One region of the Paenibacillus swuensis genome, then DNA from elsewhere that is predicted to be linked to it. Evidence: predicted binding sites of a transcription regulator. Region 1 holds the regulator's gene; each other region holds the start of a gene.
The links. The regulator LexA, encoded in region 1, represses DNA repair genes until DNA is damaged. The targets are predictions, from matches to a motif close to CGAACATATGTTCG.
Positions count from the first base shown of each region.

Region 2: SY83_RS19070 (YhjD family protein) is a predicted target of LexA. The motif match lies at 5,089-5,102, and genes of this name have one in related genera.
Region 3: SY83_RS12580 (SPL family radical SAM protein) is a predicted target of LexA. The motif match lies at 2,668-2,681, and genes of this name have one in related genera.

Region 1 covers NZ_CP011388.1:4,016,112-4,023,481, forward strand. Annotated here, with positions in the region: gene metH (methionine synthase) at 1-2,135, opposite strand, end outside; gene SY83_RS17945 (1,2-dihydroxy-3-keto-5-methylthiopentene dioxygenase) at 2,309-2,851, shown strand; gene SY83_RS17950 (HAD family hydrolase) at 2,919-3,716, opposite strand; gene SY83_RS17955 (hypothetical protein) at 3,736-4,245, opposite strand; gene SY83_RS17960 (DUF896 domain-containing protein) at 4,263-4,448, opposite strand; gene SY83_RS17965 (LysM peptidoglycan-binding domain-containing protein) at 4,650-5,057, opposite strand; gene lexA (transcriptional repressor LexA) at 5,248-5,868, shown strand; gene glnA (type I glutamate--ammonia ligase) at 5,957-7,285, opposite strand; gene SY83_RS17980 (MerR family transcriptional regulator) at 7,326-7,370, opposite strand, start outside.
Region 2 covers NZ_CP011388.1:4,236,554-4,243,923, reverse strand. Annotated here, with positions in the region: gene SY83_RS19090 (ATP-binding protein) at 1-304, opposite strand, end outside; gene SY83_RS23150 (putative sodium/potassium/calcium exchanger) at 472-2,043, shown strand; gene SY83_RS19080 (copper amine oxidase N-terminal domain-containing protein) at 2,118-3,611, opposite strand; gene SY83_RS19075 (ATP-dependent DNA ligase) at 3,752-4,657, shown strand; gene SY83_RS19070 (YhjD family protein) at 4,663-5,067, opposite strand; gene steA (putative cytokinetic ring protein SteA) at 5,300-6,514, shown strand; gene SY83_RS19060 (glycosyltransferase family 2 protein) at 6,474-7,181, shown strand; gene SY83_RS19055 (MraY family glycosyltransferase) at 7,313-7,370, shown strand, end outside.
Region 3 covers NZ_CP011388.1:2,854,543-2,861,912, forward strand. Annotated here, with positions in the region: gene SY83_RS12565 (M23 family metallopeptidase) at 1-838, shown strand, start outside; gene SY83_RS12570 (bactofilin family protein) at 838-1,269, shown strand; gene SY83_RS12575 (hypothetical protein) at 1,354-1,578, shown strand; gene SY83_RS12580 (SPL family radical SAM protein) at 1,672-2,613, opposite strand; gene SY83_RS12585 (nitroreductase family protein) at 2,763-3,374, opposite strand; gene SY83_RS12590 (hypothetical protein) at 3,566-3,967, shown strand; gene SY83_RS12595 (MATE family efflux transporter) at 4,031-5,413, opposite strand; gene SY83_RS12600 (hypothetical protein) at 5,492-5,761, opposite strand; gene SY83_RS12605 (DUF554 domain-containing protein) at 5,881-6,585, shown strand; gene SY83_RS12610 (hypothetical protein) at 6,653-7,370, opposite strand, start outside.

The DNA.
Region 1 (7,370 bases):
ATTTTGCCTTTCACGGCTGTTTCATTCTTCTCCATAAATTGTTCCAGATGCGTTACAGATGATTTCATCACTTCCGCGCTTTGGAGTACCTCGGCGACGATTAGCTCATTGTTGTTAAACAAACGTCCTACTTCACTCATACCGGCCATTAAAGGTCCGTTGATGACTTCTAAGGGCGCGTACTTCTGTAAAGCAAGATCCAGATCGGGAATTAAACCTTCTTTCGTTCCTTCCACGACATAAGACGCCAATCTCTCTTCCAGCGAAAGATTCGAAATTTTCTCTTTCTTCTCTACTTTCTTGTTTCGGAAAGCGGCCACGAATTCGGCTAAAGTCTCGTCATTCGTATCAAATATCAGCCGTTCGGCCAATTGGCGTTCTTCTTCCGGAATGGATGCGTATCGCTCCAGCTTCTCGGTATTAACGATAGCGTAATCCAAGCCGGCCTTGGTGCAATGATACAAATAAACGGAGTTCAGCACTTCCCTGCCCGCATCCGGTAAACCGAACGAAATGTTGCTTAATCCAAGAATGGTGTGCACTTTAGGATACTTTTCCTTGATTAGACGGATCCCTTCAATGGTTTCCACAGCAGAACCAAGGTATTGAGGATCGCCGGAACCAATCGGGAACATATTCGGATCAAAAATAATATCTTCCGGATTCAGACCGTATTTATTTACAAGTAAATCGTAGGAACGGTCGGCAACCTCCAGCTTCGCTTCCCTGGAAACCGCTTGTCCCCGTTCGTCAATCAAGATCACAACAACCGCGGCCCCGTATTTATGGATAAGAGGAACGATACTTTCGAATTTCACTTCGCCGTCTTCTAAATTGATGGAATTGATGATTGCTTTACCCTGGGAATATTTCAGTCCGAGCTCAATGATGTGATCATAAGTGGAATCAATCATTAACGGAACCTTTACCTTCTTCACAACTTGTTGAATAAAGGTTTCCATAGCTGCGTATTCATCGATATCCGTATCCTGAAGATTGATATCTACAATGTAAGCTCCGCCTTTGACTTGCGCGCGGGCAATCTCGGAAGCCTCTTCGAATTTCTGTTCTTTAATTAAGCGTTTAAACTTGCGGGAGCCGGAAACATTCGTTCTTTCGCCTACCATATAGGGACGATTTTCAGCTTCCACATACACGGTTTCGATCCCGGATACAGCGGGCGGATGCTGACCGTTCTGCTCGCGCGGCGGGTATTGGCTTAACGTTTCAGCCATGGCCCGGATATGCTCGGGGGTTGTGCCGCAACATCCGCCGGCAATGTTTAGCCAGCCTTGGGAAGCGAAGCCCCCAATCTTCTTCGCCAAGGATTCCGGGGATTCATGATAGCTCCCGTTTTCATCCGGAAGTCCCGCATTGGGGTAACAGCTCACCGCGCTGCTGGCAATGCCTGAGAGTGTGCGAATATGGTCCCGCATGAATTCGGGGCCGGTAGCACAGTTTAACCCGATCGAAATCGGTTTCAGATGCTCCAGAGAAATATAGAACGACTCTATATTTTGACCGGCCAATGTTGTGCCCATCGGTTCAATCGTTCCGGAAATCATGAGCGGGAGCTCTATACCGGTTAATTCAAAAGCGCGGCGTATGCCGATCGTGCCCGCCTTTACATTTAACGTATCTTGAGAGGTTTCCAGAAGCAACGCATCCACGCCGGATTCAATCAAGGCTTGAGCCTGCTCGAAGTAACTGTCCACCAACTCATCGAACGTTACGCCACCGGTTACCGATAATGTTTTCGTTGTGGGACCCATGGCGCCTGCGACATACCGCGGCCATTCAGGTGTAGAAAACTTCTTAGCGGCATCCACAGCCAACTTCGCGGCAGCCTTGTTCAATTCGACAGCACGATCTTGCAAATCGTATTCAGCCAACACCACGCTGGTGGAACCGAACGTGTTGGTTTCAAGAATATCGGCCCCTGCTTCAAGATAAGCCTCATGTATAGAAGAGATTACATCGGGCCTGGTAAGCACAAGCATTTCATTACAGCCATCCAGGTCGTCCGATCCGAAATCCTCAGCTGTTAAATCCGCTTGCTGAATCATCGTTCCCATGGCGCCGTCGAGTATTAAGATCTTCTTCAGTAATTGCTCCTGCAGTAGTGGTTTGTTCATCTGAGCCCTCTTCCCCTCCGAAAAAATCGTTAAAATATAGTCTATCAGATTACTAGACATTAGAAAAGAATAAACTAACCGGCTGGGCCGCCGGAGACATCGACAGAACTATAAAATTGGTTTATAATCGAATCAATTCATACCATAATGATAGGAATTAGGAGGAATCAAACATGGCTGAAATTCGTTTGCGCAACACCAATGAACGCATTACGGGAGAAGAGAATGTAAAAGCCTTTTTGGAAAGTCAAGAAGTGTTATATGAGCATTGGAACCCCGATGTAATGCCTGCGCATTTAAAGGAACAATTCATCCTTACCGATGAGAATAAACAAGAAATCCTGACTGCTTATGAACATGAGATCAAGGATCTTGCCTCTCGCCGAGGTTACCAGACCTGGGATATTGTCGCTTTGTCTGAAGCAACACCCAATCTGGATGCCATTCTCAAAAAATTTGAGGACGTACATACGCATACGGAAGACGAAGTGCGTGCAATCGTGGCCGGCCGGGGTATATTTATCATCAAGGGGACACCTGAAGTGGGTTACTTTGATGTAGAATTAGAAGCAGGTGATGTAATCTCTGTACCGGAGCATAAGCCGCATTTCTTTACATTGATGGACAATCGTCAAATCGTGGCGGTTCGTTTATTTATTGAAACCGAAGGCTGGATTGCCCACTCATTCGCGGATCCTGAATTTATTAAAACATAATAACCTTACACATGAGAAAGCCCCTAAACTTCCATATGGAAGCTTAGGGGTTTTCGGGTTAAAAACGTTATTCAGCAAATGAATGGATAATGTCGTGTAATTCTTCTAAATGTTTGATTTGAAACGTAGGTCGAATGTCGGAATCATTGGCTAGTCCGCGGCGGTTAATCCATACATTCTTCATACCTACGCGATTAGAGCCCAGAATATCAGTCGTTAATTTATCTCCGACCATCAAACCTTCATCAGCGTTAATGTTCAACAACTCCATAGCATGATGAAATATCGCTTCAGCCGGTTTTCCCTGTCCGAATTGGCCCGAGATCATGATATGGTCGAAGTAAGGAGCCATGAGCGGAACCATAGCCAATTTTTCTTTCTGTAAATCAGGCGATCCGTTGGTTAACAAAAGCAGCTTAACCTTGCCTTTAAGCTCGTCCAAAACACGGTAGGTTTCTTCATATACATAAGGCAGTTTCCGGCGGGTTTGATGGAACAGCTCACCCAATTCGGCCCCCGCTTGTTCATCGTCAACACCCAAAACATGAAGGGCACGTGTCCACGCTTCTTTACGATATCCAGGCGCAAGTTCGTTTAATTTACGAAACTGTTCGTGCTCGCCTTCGGTAAAGTTGCCCCAGAGCGCCTCATACGGATTAATTCCGATCATTTGTGTGAAAGGAAACGTCTCATAAGACTCATACAGAGCGCGTGCTTCCTTCCGAACCGCAGCCTCCAATTCCCGGGCATCCACCCCTAATCGATCTGCCGCAGACTCACAAACCATCTCGAAAGCTTCCAATACACTTCGATCATCCCAAAGCAATGTATCATCCAAATCAAACAAAACCGCCTGAATTGACATTAATCCTTCGCTCCTCCGACTATTTAGCTTTTACTTCAAAAGGCACATCGTTCTGTTGCGCAAATTTTTGTAGTGCCGGTTCGATTGTAACCGTGTCATACCTATTCCAAGTACGTGATAGTACCCAGCTGTTCTTACTGTGTTTAAAAGTAATCACGATCGATCCCGGTTGAGATGTGATCTTATCGACGGAGCCAGCATACATCTTCTTGTCCGCCCCATATTTGCGAGTGGAAACGTAGTCCTTTCCGATGGCCAGATAGGGCTTCCTCAAAAAGAATATCACCGCCAATAGGAGATAACTTAACACGGTGAACCAATACATTGTGCCTCTTTCCTCACCTGCGAACGTGAAACCGAAGAAAACCGCCACGGCCGCGCAGGCTAAGGGCAGTATGAAGCTTCGTCCCGTATAACGATCTGGTCCTGCGACAGAGGTCTGGGAGATGGTCCCTTTACCTTGTTTCACGCGTAACTTGTTGCTGACCTTGGAGTTTTTTTGTACCATGCGCTCCCATTTTCGGGACATACGTTATCCACCTGTCTTTAATGTTTTATTTGATCCTCGCCATCGACCAATGTGATATTTTCCAGCTGGTTCCGGAGTGATCTCTTAAATCCGTTAATATATTGATCGCGAAGTTGTTTCTGTTCCGCGGTTTCTTCCGGTGTAAGTCCTTCTTTTTTCTGTTTACGAGATAATTCATTAATTCTGGCTACAATTTCATCCATTGTTATATGACCTCCTTGTCTGTATCCTTTTTACTTTGCCATGTTGATATTTGAATGTCAAGAACCGAGCAAATATTTATAAGAATCATCATATACACTATGTTTTCTACTACAGAAAACAAAAAGGGCACCGAAAAGCGCCCGGGATGAAGCATATATAGAAGAGACAGTTCATCTCGAATCTAATTCATGAATGAATGGTTATGGAAGAACAAGAATTTGACCTTCTTGCAGTAAGCTGCCTACTAAATGATTCATCTTACGCAAATCGGAAATATATGAACGTATGTTCTTATCCTTGGGCGCATGTGCTTCTGCTATACTCCATAATGTGTCCCCGGAATCCACGAGCACTCTCCGAGGGTTAACATTCGAAGAGACTTGATTAAAACTTAATTCTAAGTTGTTGTTGTTCGCTTTCTTGTTCGTCTCCGTGGTTGATTCACCGTAGGCCTGTATGACGGCTCCGAAAGAGAAACAGATTAGAAACAATGTAAAAAAGAAAGTAAATTTCTTGAGTTTAACATAGCCAAGTGTTCCTTTAGGTGTGGATTTAACTTTATGAGTTCCCGTCGAATTCGTATTAGAATATGTATAATAGGCTTGCATGATGTCACCCTCCCAAACGTTTGTTCTTATTTGTATAAACATAAGATAACACGAACAAATGTTTGAGTCAACATAAATATCGAAACATTTGTTCTCATATAATGGATAAATATTCGAACTTATGTTTGTACGAACTCCGGTTCTGTGTTATACTTTCTCTAACTAATATTGTTAAATTGGAGTGATGATCGTGTCGAAGATTTCCAGTCGTCAGTTGGCGATTTTAGACTTCATCAAGAATGAAGTGCGCGATAAAGGCTATCCACCTTCTGTTCGAGAAATCGGTGAAGCTGTCGGACTTGCCTCTTCTTCCACTGTCCATGGACATTTGGACAGACTTGAGAAGAAAGGCCTGATTCGCCGGGACCCTACGAAACCTAGAGCTATTGAGATTCTCGGTAACGATGAAAGTGCCAACATTTATCCTTTCTCCGTGTCCCGAGTGCCGCTCGTGGGTAAAGTAACGGCCGGTGTTCCCATTACCGCGACGGAGAATATTGAAGATTACTTTCCTCTACCGAATCACATTGTCGGGGATCAGACGGTCTTTATGTTAAGCGTTGAAGGCGACAGCATGATTGACGCAGGCATACATAACGGCGATTATGTCATCGTGCGTCAACAACAAACCGCAAACAATGGAGATATTGTGGTGGCCATGACGGATGAAGACGAAGCCACAGTGAAACGCTTTTACAAGGAACGTGACCATATCCGGTTGCAGCCTGAGAATTCCGCACTTTCTCCTATCTTACTTAATCATGTTACGATTCTTGGTCGTGTCATTGGCTTATTTAGAGACATACACTAATATACTAAACATCCATAACTAAACATTGCCAAACAAGAAGAAGCTCCCCGGCTAAGCCGGGGAGCTTCTTCTTATTTGATCTTTAGTATTAATATGAAGTGATGTATTGATCGCGTTCCCACTGGTGAATCTGCGTTCTGTACATATCCCATTCGATTTCCTTAAGCTCATAGAAATGGGCCAAAGCATGATCGCCCAACGCGTCGCAGATGACATCATCACGCAACAACTCGCCTAATGCTTCTTTAAGGGAATATGGAAGTGTAGGAATGCCTTCATCGATCCGCTCTTCTTCGGTCATTACATAAATGTTGCGGTCCGTTGGCGCAGGCAACGACATCTTGTTCTTAATGCCGTCCAAGCCGGATTTCAGCATAACTGCCAAAGCTAAGTAAGGGTTAGCTGTCGGATCCGGGTTACGAACTTCGATGCGAGTGCTAAGACCGCGAGAAGCTGGAATACGAATCATTGGGCTACGGTTAGAAGCTGACCATGCCACGTAGCAAGGCGCCTCATAGCCTGGAACCAATCGTTTGTATGAGTTTACGGTAGGGTTGGTAATGGCTGCGAAAGCACGTGCATGCTTCAATACTCCTGCCATGTATTGGCGGGCCACCACACTCAGTCCAAGCTTGTCCTTCTCGTCATAGAAGGCGTTCTCGTTTCCACGGAACAGCGATTGGTGACAATGCATACCGGAACCGTTCATACCGAATAGCGGCTTAGGCATGAATGTCGCGTGCAATCCATGTTGTCTTGCAATGGTCTTAACAACCAGTTTAAACGTCTGGATCTGATCGGCTGCGCGAATCGCATCCGCATACTTAAAGTCGATTTCATGTTGACCCGGAGCAACTTCATGGTGAGAAGCTTCAATTTCAAATCCCATTTCTTCCAGTACAAGAACGATTTCTCGGCGGCAGTTCTCTCCAAGGTCCGTCGGCGCCAAGTCGAAGTATCCGCCTTGGTCATTCAGCTCCATCGTAGGATTGCCCTTCTCATCCGTCTTAAATAAGAAAAATTCCGGTTCAGGACCTACGTTCATTGCGGAATAGCCCATGGCTTCGGCTTCTTCAAGGGAACGCTTCAGAATGCCGCGAGGATCGCCGGCAAACGGCGTGCCGTCAGGCATATAAATGTCACAAATTAAACGGGCCACTCTGTTCTGTGTAACCCACGGGAAAATAACCCAAGTGTCCAAATCCGGATAAAGGTACATATCCGATTCTTCGATTCGAACGTATCCTTCGATGGAAGAACCGTCGAACATCATCTTGTTATCAAGCGCTTTCTCTAATTGACTAACCGGGATTTCCACATTCTTAATTGTTCCCAACAGATCCGTGAACTGTAAACGGATGAAACGAACGTTCTGTTCTTTGGCAATCTTCAGAATATCCTCTTTGGTGAAACTCATATGCAGTCATCTCCTCTTCATCGTTTAATGTTATAAAATTCTAGCGCTGAAAGAAACGGGAAAGCTCGCCTTGAATAAGGGAAAC
Region 2 (7,370 bases), 220 kb from region 1:
CGTTATGTAAGAAGAAATAGCTGCCTATGTTAAAAGCGAACCATGTACATATGCCGGGAATCGCTCCTTCAAACAGAACAGCAAAGCCCAGACTAACGGGAATTAAATGAAGGATGTAAATGTCGGGATCGATATGTTCATAAAATAAGTAAAAGTAACTTAAAACCGTTAGGATCGCTACGAACAGCATTTTGCGCCGATTGCCTGTATATAAACGGGTAGGGGTTATCACCAAGTAGAGCAAGGCGGCGCTCATAAAATATAACAATCCGTGAAGCTCATGCACAACAACATATTTAAACACTTTCAAACAACCCTTTCCCATCATCACTTCCAATTTGGCAAGCCTCTCTATTATCTCATAAACTCTCCATCTGCAAAATAAAAAAATGATAAATTTGAAGTCCAAGCTCCTTTTTCTGGGCGAATGCATACGATATATTAGCCTATTGTATAAGGAGAGATTTCTGAATGGAAAAAAAGCCAGTTAAACCGGTGGTTAAGCCCTCCACAAGCATTAAACCGGAAACGGCAAAACCGGCGCCTAAGCCAGTCCCTAAGCCCAATCCGGTAAAACCGGCCGCGGTAACTAAACCGGTTAAAGCGGTTGATCCGGTGAAGAAGCCGAATGTGGAACAACCGAAGCCTGAAGTTGCCTCGGTAAATTCGCAAAATACGGAAGCGCCTGCTGCGATTCAACCCATTTCATTGCCGCCCGTCACCATGCCGATGCCCAATCCAATCATGCCTCCTACGATTTCGCCCGTAACCATGAAGCCAAACCCGATGAAGCCAAATCCGGTTAAGCCTGCAATGACGATGCCTATTTCCTCGAACCCGGTTTCCCCGATTGGAATGAAGCCGAACCCAGTTAAGCCTCTTGCGGCTAATCCTGTGCTGCCATTGGCCAACACAGGTGTCATGCCAGTTCAGGCGAACATAATGACAATGCCCGCTGCTACCGGCAATATTGCTCCGATTGGGGCTAAGGGAAACATTGCTCCTGCTTCGATCGGTAATGTTTCCCCGGTATCGAAAGGAAACATTTCTCCATACTCTTTGGGTAATGTGTCACCTGCGACAAAGGGAATGGTGTCTCCGGCGTACAAAGGCGGCGACGTATCGCCAGCGTATAAAGGCAACGTATCGCCTGCAAACATCGGCAATGTGTCACCGGCGACGAAGGGGAACGTGTCTCCGGCGTACAAAGGCGGCGACGTATCGCCAGCGTATAAAGGCAACGTATCGCCTGCAAACATCGGCAATGTGTCTCCGGCGACGAAGGGGAACGTGTCTCCGGCATACAAAGGCGGCGACGTATCGCCAGCGTATAAAGGCAACGTATCGCCTGCAAACATCGGCAACGTATCTCCGGCGACGAAGGGGAACGTGTCTCCGGCGTACAAAGGCGGCGACGTATCGCCAGCGTATAAAGGCAACGTATCGCCTGCAAACATCGGCAACGTATCTCCGGCGACGAAGGGGAACGTGTCTCCGGCGTACAAAGGCGGCGATGTATCGCCAGCGTATAAAGGCAACGTATCGCCTGCAAACATCGGCAACGTATCTCCGGCGACGAAGGGGAACGTGTCCCCGGCGTACAAAGGCGGCGACGTATATCCAGCGTATAAAGGCAACGTATCGCCTGCGTACAAAGGCAATGTAGCTCCTGCCTATGCGGGCAATGTATCCCCGTATGGACCGAATGTGATGATGCCTCAACCTGTTCCTTATGAAGCATATAGTCCTTACGGAATGAGTCCATATATGGGCTCGCCGATGCAACCCGTGCAACCGATGCCTACGGTCATGCCCTATGCACCGATGGCGCCGACAACGATGCCGTATATGCCATACCCGCAAGCCGACCGTTACAGCGTTATTGAGGACTTGCGTCCAGCCATTGCTTACGGATTGAATGAAGCGGAAGGCAGAGGCTACGATCATACGCTGTCTGAAGTGGCTGCGATCTCTTACTTGATGGGGCTTGGTTATGATTACAATACCGCTTATGCTACGGTAGACAGCTGGAACTTGAATTAACTCAGAGTGAACAGTATTCCTACACCAAAAAAAACTGGCGCATCATTCGGCGCCAGTCTTTGGTGTGTTGTTGTTTATTCTGTAATGGACAATTGAATGACGGTTCCGTATTCTTGATTGTTTTCTAAATATAAATCGGTATTCAATGCTTGAGTCACCGGTTTTACGGGAATATAAATAAGGTTATTAATGACATGCGGCGGATAAGGGAGAACAATGGCTTTACCGTTAGCTGTCGCGGTCTTGGAGCCCAGTTTTAATTGGATATACCGTCCGTTATCCTTGATGGTCAGTTTATGGCGAGTCGCGTCCCACACCATGGTGTAATCCATTTGCGAAGCCAGGTTACGAGCTCCGATCTGAGCCGAATTCATCTTCACATAAGGTTGACCGAAAGCATTGTAAGTATGGGAAGGGCGGGATAAATCCGTATCGGTTATGTAAAATTCACTTTTGCGATCCATAAGATTTAAATCATTTTTTAGTACATCATATAAAGCCGATTTGGTATCAAGCGAAGCAATAAATGTTCGCGGTTTGTCCAGGCTGTCCAAATCCATTGTCGGTTGAGCATCGCTTGGCACATCCGCCGTAACAGGCATATTCTGCTGGGACATTTCGGAACTCATTATCATGCGAACCGCGCGTACGGGCAGGTTCACTTCACCCGGTATTTTGGGAATACGATAGTACAGCTCCGCTTTGGCTTCCCGAATGCGTAATGACGAGTCGATGCCTAGTTGAAGCTTGAACAGATTATTGCGATTGTTAAGCATCTTGTAAACCAGTTGATCATCGTTCTCCAAATCCGCTTTAAATTCTGTCATAAAGGAGTGGAATTCTTGCATCATGGATGCGGCTTCTTCTGCTGCTTCTTCGGCCGACAGGGCTTCTTCCTCCGCGGAAATTAACATCTTCTCCAAGAGTTGCTGAATGTTGGCTTCATCATTCAACAGGTTACCCGCAGTCTCAAACAGCACCTCGTGCAAATCTGTTCCTTTAATTTCAGTGGAAATGCGCGTCAATTCTACTTCTTCACCTTGTATTACGGCTTTGTGGCCTAGTTGGAATGATGTGTTTTTCGGATTGGGTAAGTTACGGATAAGAGTGGTAACAACCTCATCCCTGAAGGCCTTGTCTTGCTCTAATCCGCCAAGACCTAATTCACCGGACTCGCCTAGAGGCATCGTCAGTAATTTCCGTGAGCCATCGACTTTCAAGGACAGCTGTTCTTTATCCGTGTACAGTTCAAAGGGAATGGACTTTCCTGCCAATGTGACAGCACCTTTCACCGAAGCGGTAGCTTGGTCCTGCACTTTGTAATGATCCAGTACGATAGATCCGCTCTTAAACCTGTTAAGCTGTTCTTGCTGAGCGGCATCCAATTCGGCGGAAGGATCAAGTTCAAGCTCCCAACTTATACTTTGCTTGCCTTCACCCGAAGTAACGGTTGAGTTATCCAATAAAGCTTTATTCAGATCAATGCCGCCGATGGCCTGACAGGCAGTCATAAGAACTAGAATAATAAGGACAAATGTAATGTAAAGCTTCTTTGAACCTAATTTCATGAATCTTTCCTCCTAATTGTTAAATGATGCTAACTCAGTATATATACACTTGTGAGGACTTTCAATACTTTTCTTTAGCAGCCAGGGCACATTTAACCATAAGCCTATACATACGTAGAAAGGGTAGAAAGGGTGAGACTATGAAATTTATCCGGCCGATGAAAGCGGGCAGGGGACAGCTTCCCATGGACGACGCCGACATTCTGTATGAACCCAAGTGGGACGGTTGGCGAATCCAGCTGCATATAAACAAAGGGGACATGGTTGCTTTCACAGGAAACGGCAAGGATGTAACAGAGAAAATACCTGAGCTAAGCGGATGGCGGGAGGGAATTCAAGCCGAATCCGTCATACTGGACGGTGAAGCGGTCTGTATTCGAAACGGCCGTCCAGTAGCGGACGATGCCTTATATCGGTTGCGAATCAGCAGATCGGAGCGGATCAGACAAGCGCTGCATACACATCCTTTGACCCTGATCCTATTCGATGTACTTTATCAAGACGGACTTTCTTTCATGGGGCAAACGCTCATAAAGCGCAAAATGAAGTTGAACGAAGTTGTAGTTTCGCGTGAAAATATGGCTTTAAGTCCCCATCAAACAGGGAGCGGACACAACTTGTGGGAACACACAAGAATCCATCAGTGGGAGGGGGTTATTGGAAAGCGCAAGGACTCTGTATATGTTCCGGGAATCCGATCCCCATTCTGGTTAAGGAAGCATCATGCGAGAGTGCTTGACGTGATTATTCTAGGATATCGTCTTGAGCCTGACTTCGCTATAAGCGTGGGCGTTCACTTCCGCACGGTACCTTATAAGCCTGTGGCAACGGTAACGGACGGATTCACAGAAACCCTGCGCAGGGAATTGCTCCACCAGTTGGAACCGCTAATCATCGGACAAGAGGGAGCGACGCGTCTTGTTACTCCTGTCTTGTGTTGCCGTATTACCTATAAGGAACGCACGGTAATGCATCAACTGGGTGACACGGTGTTTCAACAAATGTTGCCTGCGGTCCAACCCGACAACTGCAACTGGATTCCATAACAGCCTTATTTCAGCTTCGTCTTGTGTGACAGGTACACCTCCAGATGCGTACCCAGATAATGTTTCATCCGGAGCTCCACCTCCGCTTTCACATAGGTCCACATCAGATCGAACTGGTTCTCATATCCCCTGCAAAGGTAGCTGCAACGAATGCCGTGCTCCGTACGCACACCATCAAACACTTTGATGCCCCGTAAACGAAATTCTTTCTTCAATCCGGCAAGATTCAGCGTAACCCGATCCATGGCTAATGCGATGGCCTCCACATACGGGGCTTTCGTCTTTACGTTATTGCCAATGACTTCCGTATCTCTCTCGAAGACGGTGAGTACGAGCGGCAATAGCAGAAATTCCTTAATCATGCCCTGTTCCTCATCTGTAGGCCATAAAGGAGCTTTGTTCTGGGACATTGCTTATACACCACCAAAATACGAATATATGTTCTTATATTACGCTACATTTATAGAAATATGCAAGAAATCTTCAGGGATGAAGGCGTGGAATATTTTCACAAAAGTTGCCCATACTAACCTCTATTACTTTCGGGGAGTTGTCCGGGCAATGGGGCAGTCGAGGAATTGGCGTACGGGGCGGGCAGATATAAAGGGAACGGCAAAGGCCGGCTTAAGCACAAAGCGTCTGTTGGAGAAACTCAAACCAGGAGACATCGCTCTGTTACTTCATAATAATTTAGATGAACTTTCAGCTTCCGGACTTATTCATGCCGGTGTGAAAGCCGTAGTGAATTGCGGGGTGACCATGAACGGTCATTATCCGGCTGAAGGTCCCAGGATGTTAATCCATGCGGGAATTCCGATCTATCAAGGTGATCAGGATTTATTCGTAACCTTGGCCAAACAGGAAGCGGAGCAGGCAGTTCAAGGTAAACAGGGTGTAGAGATCCGGATTTGCGAAGGTGTACTGCATTGCGGAGAACATACTGCAAAGGTGTCCTTGTTTACGGAGCGAGATTGGCATGAACTTTATATGGAGGGACAAGCCAAGCTGCCTGACACTTTAAATGCTTTTATCACGAATACGCTGGTTCATGCAAGCAACGAAAGTGTTCAATGGCTTGAACCTATGTCCTTGCCCGCGCTTCGCTCGTTGTCGGGAAGGTATGCTCTTATTGTTGTTCGGGGCAGCGGATATAAGGAAGATTTGAGCGCGTTACAAGCCTTCATTAACGAATATGAACCTGCGCTCATTGGTGTGGACGGAGGCGCGGATGCCTTGCTGGAAGCAGGTTACATGCCGGACCTGATTGTGGGAGACATGGACAGTGTATCGGACGGGGCTTTGTGCTGCGGTTGCGAACTAGTGGTGCATGCCTATCCGGACGGGAGGGCTCCGGGGCTTAAGCGTGTACATGAGCTGGGACTGCCGGTGCAGATTATTCCCGCGCACGGAACCAGCGAGGATGTGGCGTTATTGACCGCGTACGAGCTGGGTGCGGAGCGGATCATAGCCGTGGGAAGCCATACCTCGATGATCGATTTTCTGGAAAAAGGACGCAAAGGCATGGCCAGCACGTTACTGGTCCGTATGAAGATAGGTTCCAAACTAATCGATGCCAAAGGCTTCGCGCTCTTGTATACCGCTCGTTCCCATAAACGCCGTTCTGAAGTGGCTAAAGCTTGGCTTAGGACATTGGCATCCGCGGGGTTGGCTGCGGGCATGTTAATCGCGGTAGCAGCTTGCTGGAGTCCGCTTTACGCTCAGGCGCCGTCTCATCACAGGGAATCGGAACAACATGCGCCGGTTTCAGCACCGGCAACGGGACACACCCATTCAACAGACCAAAAGGAGATTTGGCATGTCACCTATCGTATCCGTCATCATTCCGGCGTGGAATGAATCCGAACGTATTTCCGCCACACTCCGGGCGCTTCATCGGCTTCACGAGCCCGGCGCAGCCCGGGTTTGGCATGAGCTGATCGTGGTGGACGACGGCAGTGAGGATGAAACGTTCCGTCAAGCGCTGCCTTGGGCCAATCACGTATTGGTCAGCACGGTCAACCTGGGCAAAGGCTCCGCTTTGCAAATGGGTGTCGCGCATGCTTCCGGGGATATTATTGTATTTCTGGATGCCGATCTGGAAGAAAGCGCGGCGCATTTGCCGTTGCTGTTAGCCCCGGTGTTGTCCGGGGAAGCCGACATGGCCGTAGCGAAGCTGCCGTCACCGTCGCTCCGTGGCGGATTCGGCCTGGTTAAAGGTCTGGCCGCCTTCGGCATCCGGACGTTATGCGGCTTTCAGGCAGCGGCGCCCTTATCCGGACAAAGAGCCCTGCGCCGCGAGGTCATCGGCAACGGATCCCGTCTTGCAAACCGGTTCGGCATCGAAGTAGGACTGACGATTGACGCCGCCCGGGCAGGATACCGCATATGCGAGGTGGACGTTCCGTTTAAACACCGTGAAACAGGGCGTGACTGGAGCGGTTTTGTGCATCGCGGCAGGCAATTTGTGTCTGTAGGAAGGACTTTGTTACTCAAATGGATGTTCAAAACCCAAAGCTCCTCCTAACCCTGTTGGCGGAAGCGGCTGTGTGCGCCGGTACCGGCATATGGTTGTTGCCGAAACTTGTTTTTTTTCTTAAAACACATGGGGTCACAAGACTAAACTACAATGGGGAGCTTATTCCTACTGGAGCCGGCATGTTATTTGGTGTGCTTATCCTCATTTACTGGATTGTAGGCATCAGAACCCTGTCGT
Region 3 (7,370 bases), 1.2 Mb from region 1:
TACGGCTATTTATGGAGAACAATTGTCGGATAAGAGCAAGCTGATTCGCGAACTTCAGAATCAAGTCATCGGGCTTTCGCAACAAGCGGGAGAAGTGAAGCAGCAGGTTCAAGAGATGAAGAAATTGGAGAGTGATCTGAAGTCGATTTCCAAGGCGGGTCAGTCCCTCTCCCAGCCTGTAACGTATGAACAGAAGATTGCCGATAAAGCCGAAGCGGAGCAGCACACGAGTGTCGCCGGGCGGCTCATGGCCGATCCTTTGGAAGGGAAAGGCGGAACGCTGATTCCCGTGAGCGGTAAGGATATTGTAACGCTATCCGCGAAGGTCGGCAGTGAATACGAACAGTTGTCGAAAGAGATGGATTCCCTCGAGCATCGACTGACAGCGGTTAAGCAAGAAGCATTGCGCAAGGCTAAAGCGCTGCGATATACACCGAACATCTGGCCGACGGATTCGCGCCGTCTGACGTCTCTGTTCGGCTACAGGGAAGATCCTTTCACGTCGACGCCTACGTTGCACGGCGGTATTGATATCGGAGATAAGACGGGATCACCTGTATACGCCACGGCTGACGGTACCGTCATTGCAGCGGAAGAAGACCGCGCCCGCGGATTGAATATTCTGCTGGAGCATAAGAAAAGCATGCGTACCTGGTATATGCATCTCAACAAGATGAATGTAAGCCAAGGGGATGCCGTAACGAAGGGACAGATGATTGGAGAACTGGGTAACACCGGAAGAAGCACTGGCCCCCACCTGCATTATGAAGTATGGCTGAACGGCGAGCGGGTGGACCCGCGGTCGTACTTGGAACAAAACGGAAAGGATGAACATTAATGTTTAGCAAGAAGAAAGCGGCTCTTAATCCCAACACGACAGACACTTTGGTCGGCGAGGGTTCCATATTCGAAGGGAAGATTACCTCGGAGGCAAGCGTGCGAATCGAAGGACAAATTACGGGGGATATCTCTTGTCAGGGTGATGTCATTGTAGGTGAAGAAGGCATCGTGAAATCCAACATAGCCGCCAGGGATGTAGTTATTGCCGGAGCGGTGCACGGAAATGTAAATACGAAAGGCAAGCTGACGATTATGTCTACGGGTAAACTGTACGGGAATACGAACGCGGCGGCTTTCATCATCGAAGAGGGCGGACTGTTTCAAGGCATGAGCAAGATGGACACGGAAGCCGCTGTAGCCGAAGAAACGATTGAGATTGTTGAAAAACAGAAACCTGCGGCTTATGTCGAAAAAACAGTCCTGTTGTAGGTTGAAAATATTGCGTTGAAATACCGATTCACCCCCGAAAGACCAGGGTAAATACTACCAATAAGTTCGGAGGGGGAATGAAAGATGTACGGAACCAATATTGTTCATGGCAAAGTCATTGAATATCGGAACGATCGGGTCATTACCATTGAAGGCGATACGACGAGCACCTATCATCTGCGTTATTACCGCATGCTTCAGGAGGATTCCGTAACGCCAATTGAACCTCAGAAGGATTCTGCAGTCCCTGTGAAGAGCCATGCCGGTAAACTAGCTTTTATAGGACAACTCATCCCGTTCAATAAATGAATGATCTTGCTAATAAACTAAAGTCCCCGCCCAAAGTGACGATTTAAAGCCCAGAGCTGATTCTCACTTGAACGGGGATTTTCTGTGTACTCTTCAGAACGTAAAGCTGAGCTGAATCGGTCCTTCAGGCAGATCCGGGGTTGCATTCTCAGGGGGGCGAATAAACGGTTCCTTGTCAGCCAAACCATAACGAGCGAGCAGAGTATGAACTTTCTTCTTCATGGGAAGACGGTAACCATCTGGCAGGTGGTGTGAAGCATGATAATACGATGCATAAGTGGTTACGAATTCCGGGTAGTGCGTCCTCAGCGTTTCGAAAAACCAATATTTCACTTCGGAGGTATTAAGCCTCAGAAAGGATGGCATCACGAAGGAAGCCTTGCTCGCCGCGGCGACCCGAACAAATAAGTCCAATTCGTTGTCTGTATCTGTAATCAGCGGAAGGATGGGGGCCATGAAAATGCCTGCGGGCAAGCCTTCTTCCACCAGTGTCTTTACGGTATCCAAGCGCTTCGCCGGTGAAGGAGTCGAAGGTTCGAAGCGGCGCCAAACATTGGTGTTGACGGTATGGACACTTAAATTGATGGACGCCACTTTCATGCGTTTAAGTAGTTCCAGATCGCGGAGAATCAATGGAGACCGTGTGGTAACGGACACCGGCACCTCATACTCCGCCAACACTTCCAGGCATTGGCGGGTAAGCATAGCCCTGCTCTCAATCTGTTGGTAGGGATCTGTCGCCGTGCCTATGGCGACTGGACCAAAGCGGTCCAAACCTTGCTTGGATCTGGATGCCTTCACAAGCTGTTCCCGAAGCGCATCGGCTGCATTATTCTTCAGAAAAATATGATGTTGAAACGTATCGTCCGTGCGTTCTCCCAGGAAAGCATGTGTGGACCGGGCATAGCAGAAGCTGCAACCGTGTTGACATCCGCGATAAGGGTTCAAGGAGTAATTAAAGGGCATGGATGTAGCTTTGACACTATTGAGCATCGTCTTGGACTGAATGGATTCATATCTGGTGAGCTTGGCCATATGGTTCACCTGCTTTCCTGAAGGATGAAATTGTGAATTTATTAAATTAGAACGTGAACATATGTTCTTATTTATGCATCATACCACAACAAAAAAAAGAGGTAAAGCAGATTCCCGCTTTACCTCTATTTAGTTATGTTTTAGAACTTTTAGAACGATTCACGAATGACAATATCGGACAACGGAAGGCGTCCTGTCGCACGACCCGGTTGCGCCGCTTCACCGATCGTAATCATCATCACCGGCACGTAACGCTCAGGAACGTTCAATTCTTTAACTACCGCCGCATGATCGAAACCGCCCATGGAACACGTATCGTATCCCTTCGCTTTAGCTGCCAGCATCAATTGCATAGCCGCCAGAGAAGCGTTGCTTAGCGCGGACGAGATGCCCACTTGCGGGTTCTGGTAAGCGCTGTTGATTTGGGAGACCATGTTCGTGCGAACCGCTTCCGGCGCATCGGCGAAAACCGTCTCAGCAACCAGATTAGCTTGAACGTCACCTAGTACCAACACGACTACGGAAGCATCGGAAACTTGTTGCTGCCCGTAAGCCAGCGGCAACAAGCGATCTTTATTAGCTTGCTCGGTTACAACAACAAAACGCCAGTGTTGCAGGTTCCAAGCGGATGGAGCGCTGTGCGCCAAGGTTAGCAATTCGGTAAGTACTTCTTCAGGAATAACTACATCTCTCTTGAACTGACGAACGGAATGACGGGATAGAATAACTTCTTCCGCTGTTAATTGGGTTTGTTGAGTCATGATATCTCTCCTCTTTTCTATAGGTACATTTAACTAATGTATATTATATTACTAAAAGTAAGTTTGTGCAATTAGGTAACTGTAATTTACTTAGAATTAAACAGATGTTGAGCGGTTGGAATAGAGTTTAGAAGGGTAAATCATACTAAGTGCAACTCACATCAACGTATTCGAGAGGAGATTTGATTTCCATGGGAAAACATATTCAAGCTTATTTCCGAAATGAGAACGACGCATTGGACGTTACGACGAAACTTAATAAGTACAGCGCGACCAAAGTAGAGAGTTCGGAGCTTGTAGACCACCTCAACACGGATCGTGAACGGTTTCTGTTTCCGATCGCGGCTGTAAATGCCCCTACAACAGGGACGGGTGCGGGTAATTATGTAGCTCCCGCCGGAGTGCCCACAGCAGCAGGCGGAGCGGGCTTGCTCGGGTTTCTGGATACAACGGATACGGTAGGTCCTTCCGATGACGACAGATTAACGCATACCCTTACCGCTGAAGTCGGCGAGGCGGATTACAGCGAGATCGTCCAGATGATCCGTGAAAACGGCGGATATGTGGACAATGACGGTGACTTGAACCTTTAATGCTCTATCATAGGTTGACCCAGAAGGCCGGGCTTATTCCGGTCTTCTTCGTCATTCCGCTAATCAAGACGAATTCTTGCTCTGAGCCATACGAGCTCGTTTCCATCCGCCATAACGATAATACAGTACATTCAATACGGCGCCCAAAATAAAGCTCGCGGGAAAACTCCACCATATGGCATCAAATCCGTATTCGCGACCTAAGTAGTTAGCCAAAGGGATGCGAATAAACAACAGGGCCGTAAAGGTAATGACCAGAGGAATAATGACCGCACCGGCGGAACGGACAACCCCTGCAATAACATTGAAAATGCCGAAGAGGATAAATGACCATAGAGTCACCGCATTGATGTGAACACCAAGCTCCAGCGCGCGGCTGCCTGCGGGAAGAAATAACGAGAGGGCTTCCCGGTCAAGCCATGTGAGCAGAAGGACTAGGATCCCCGTTAGCGCAATGTTAAAGCCTACGCCGGTCCAGGTTAACCGGGATACCCGGTCCCACTTGCCCGCACCGATATTCTGCGCGGCAAAGGAAGTTACCGCCCCGCCGATCGCCATGGCCGGCATCTGAACGTAGTTGGAGATTTGCATAGCCGCTCCATAGGCCGCCGCCGCGTCTGAACCATACGTGTTAATTAAATGAATTAACAGCAGGTTACTCAGGGATACAACAATCATCTGCAGCCCCATGGGCACACCCTTGCTGATCAGCGTCTTGATAATACTCCAGTTGATTCGCAGAAGGTGGAGATCAGAACCGGTGATGCGCAGGAAATACTTTTTGTGATAAAGGTACAGGATTAACGAAACTAAACTCACACTTTGCGCAATAAAGGTAGCATAAGCCGACCCCGCAATGCCCAACTCGGGCAGTGGACCCAGTCCAAGTATGAGCAAGGGATTAAGCGCGATATCAATGACCGCCGACAGCAGGAGAAAGTAGAAAGGTGTTTTGGCGTCACCTGAGCCCCGTAACACCGCCATAATCAAGTTATACCCGAACATGAACGGAACCCCCGCAAAGATCACGCGTGTGTATGCCACAGCCATGGACTGAACATCTTCGGGCGTATTTAACCAAATGAGAATATCATGCGTGAACACTAACCCAACCGCCGCTACGATCAGGGACAGAATCAGAAAGAACACGGTGCTGGTGCCAACCACTTTCTTCGCCTCATAAGGTTGCTGGGCGCCCAGGTGTTGCCCGATCAGAATGACAGAAGCCATAGCAAAGCCAAATATGGCGCTGATCAAAAAAAACATGATAATGTTCGCATTGGAGGTCGCGGCCAGCGCCTGGCTGCCCAGAAATTGTCCAACCCAGATCGAATTAATGGAACCGTTTAAAGACTGCAGCACATTACCGAATAGAATGGGCAGGGAGAAGATAAACAGTGACTTGGCTATAGGTCCTTCGGTTAAAGAGGGTTTTCCGCTCGGCATGGTTCGCCTCCTGAATCATCAACGATGTAAAACCGCCCCGCGGGGCGGCTTTCAATCCGCAAGTTGGGTTCATTCCAATCAATCCGGGTCTTTCTGATGCCTTGTTCTGTGCTTGGATGCCTGGTTTTCGTTGACCTCATTTCCGAAACGCGGATTCAGCGTCTCCCCGGTGTGCTGTTCATCCATTGGATATTGAATCATGTTCCATTCGGTATTTCCGAGCATAACATCCGCCGGAAACGTTTCTCCGCGCTCCAGATATTCTTCACGGCCCCATTCCGTCTCGTACACGCCGCTGACTTCTACTTTTTCACCGGATACGGGGTCCATATTTTTTGAATTTGCCATATTACAATCCTCCTGTCCCTTTTCATCGATAAAAGCTGTAGCTCAAAGATAGTTTTCCATCCCGGCGAAGGTATATACTATAAGAATGTTTATTTTAACGAGAAGGGGTTTACGGAATCATGGTGCTTTGGGGAACAGCGGTGAATGCGGCGGCGATTATAGCAGGAGGACTGCTGGGTTTGTTACTGCCGAAATTAAAGGACGGAATCAAGGAAACCGTTATGCAAGGGCTTGGCTTATCTGTTGTTGTATTAGGCTTTTCCATGGCTTTGAAGTCGGACAACTTTCTGGTCGTCATCGCGTGTCTGGTGGCAGGAGGAATTGCGGGTGAGTTACTGCGGATTGATAAGGGGTTACAATGGTTGGGGACGCAACTGGAACGCCTTGTCGGAAATGGGGGTTCAGGTAAAGTCGCCACGGGGTTTGTTACGACAACTTTAATTTATTGCATCGGAGCTATGGCTGTTCTGGGGTCGCTGCAAAGCGGCATGGAGCAGGAACATAGTATTCTTTATACTAAATCGATGCTGGACGGGTTCTCGGCGGTCATTTTTGCTTCTACATTAGGGGTAGGCGTCCTGTTTTCCGCGATACCGGTGTTCATCTATCAAGGCATCATCGCATTGGCCGCCACTTGGATTGCGCTGGCTTTCGGCGATGTCATGCTGAACGAAATGATTACGCAAATTACCGCGGTAGGCGGTATTCTGATTATAGGAATCGGCTTGAATGTGCTCGAGATCAAAAAAGTCAATGTTGCCAACTTACTTCCGGCGATTGTGATGGCGGCTTTGTCTGTACCCGTTATGGCGTTGTGGAATTAAGAAAAGTACAGTAGTTTTTGGCCCAAAAAGAAACAAGCTCGTCCACTGGGATGAGCTTGTTGTTTGGTTACAGGTCTTTCATCTTCATCCGCATAGGCTTGCCCTTCGGTCCGGTTCCGTTCACGAAATCGGTGGCCATTTGAGCTGCTTTGGCCAAGTGCTGGTCTGCTTGAGCTTGGGTCAAGCTTCCGTCTTTCACCCGCTGGTTGATGGCGCTCTTCATTTCGGCGACTTGGGCGTCAATCAGCTTCTGCGGATCAACACCTTTGGCTTTGGCGAGCTCCGCCAGTGTTTTGCCGGAATGCAAAGCTTCATGCATAGCGGCTTCGTCCATACCCAGCAGGTTGCGTACGGCGGTCAGATCCATTTTGAACATAAGCCTTTTCTCGCCTGCAAATACGTTACCTTTGGCATCAATCATTTGATCCAGATGGTCCGCGAAGGCGGCTTTCTTCTTCTCCAGCCGGTCATTAAAGTCCTTCGTCATCAGTTCCTTTAGCTGTGTACGAGAAACACCCTGCGCTTCGGCTATGGCTGCCAGGGATTGACCGGCTTCCAATTTGGCTTTAAGTGCCGCCGCATCCAGTTTGAGGGCCTTTAGCAAGGTATCACTGTATCCGGCGCCGAATCCGCCACGTCCCTTACCATGCTTATGGAAATGGTCGAACGGCTCTAGGCCAGCCTGCGTTTGTATTGCGGAAGTGACGTTCGTGCCGGTGATGACATTCTTCTCCTCCGCCGCCGAAGCCGTGATCGGCAATGCCGCGGCGGTTAGAAGGGCTGCT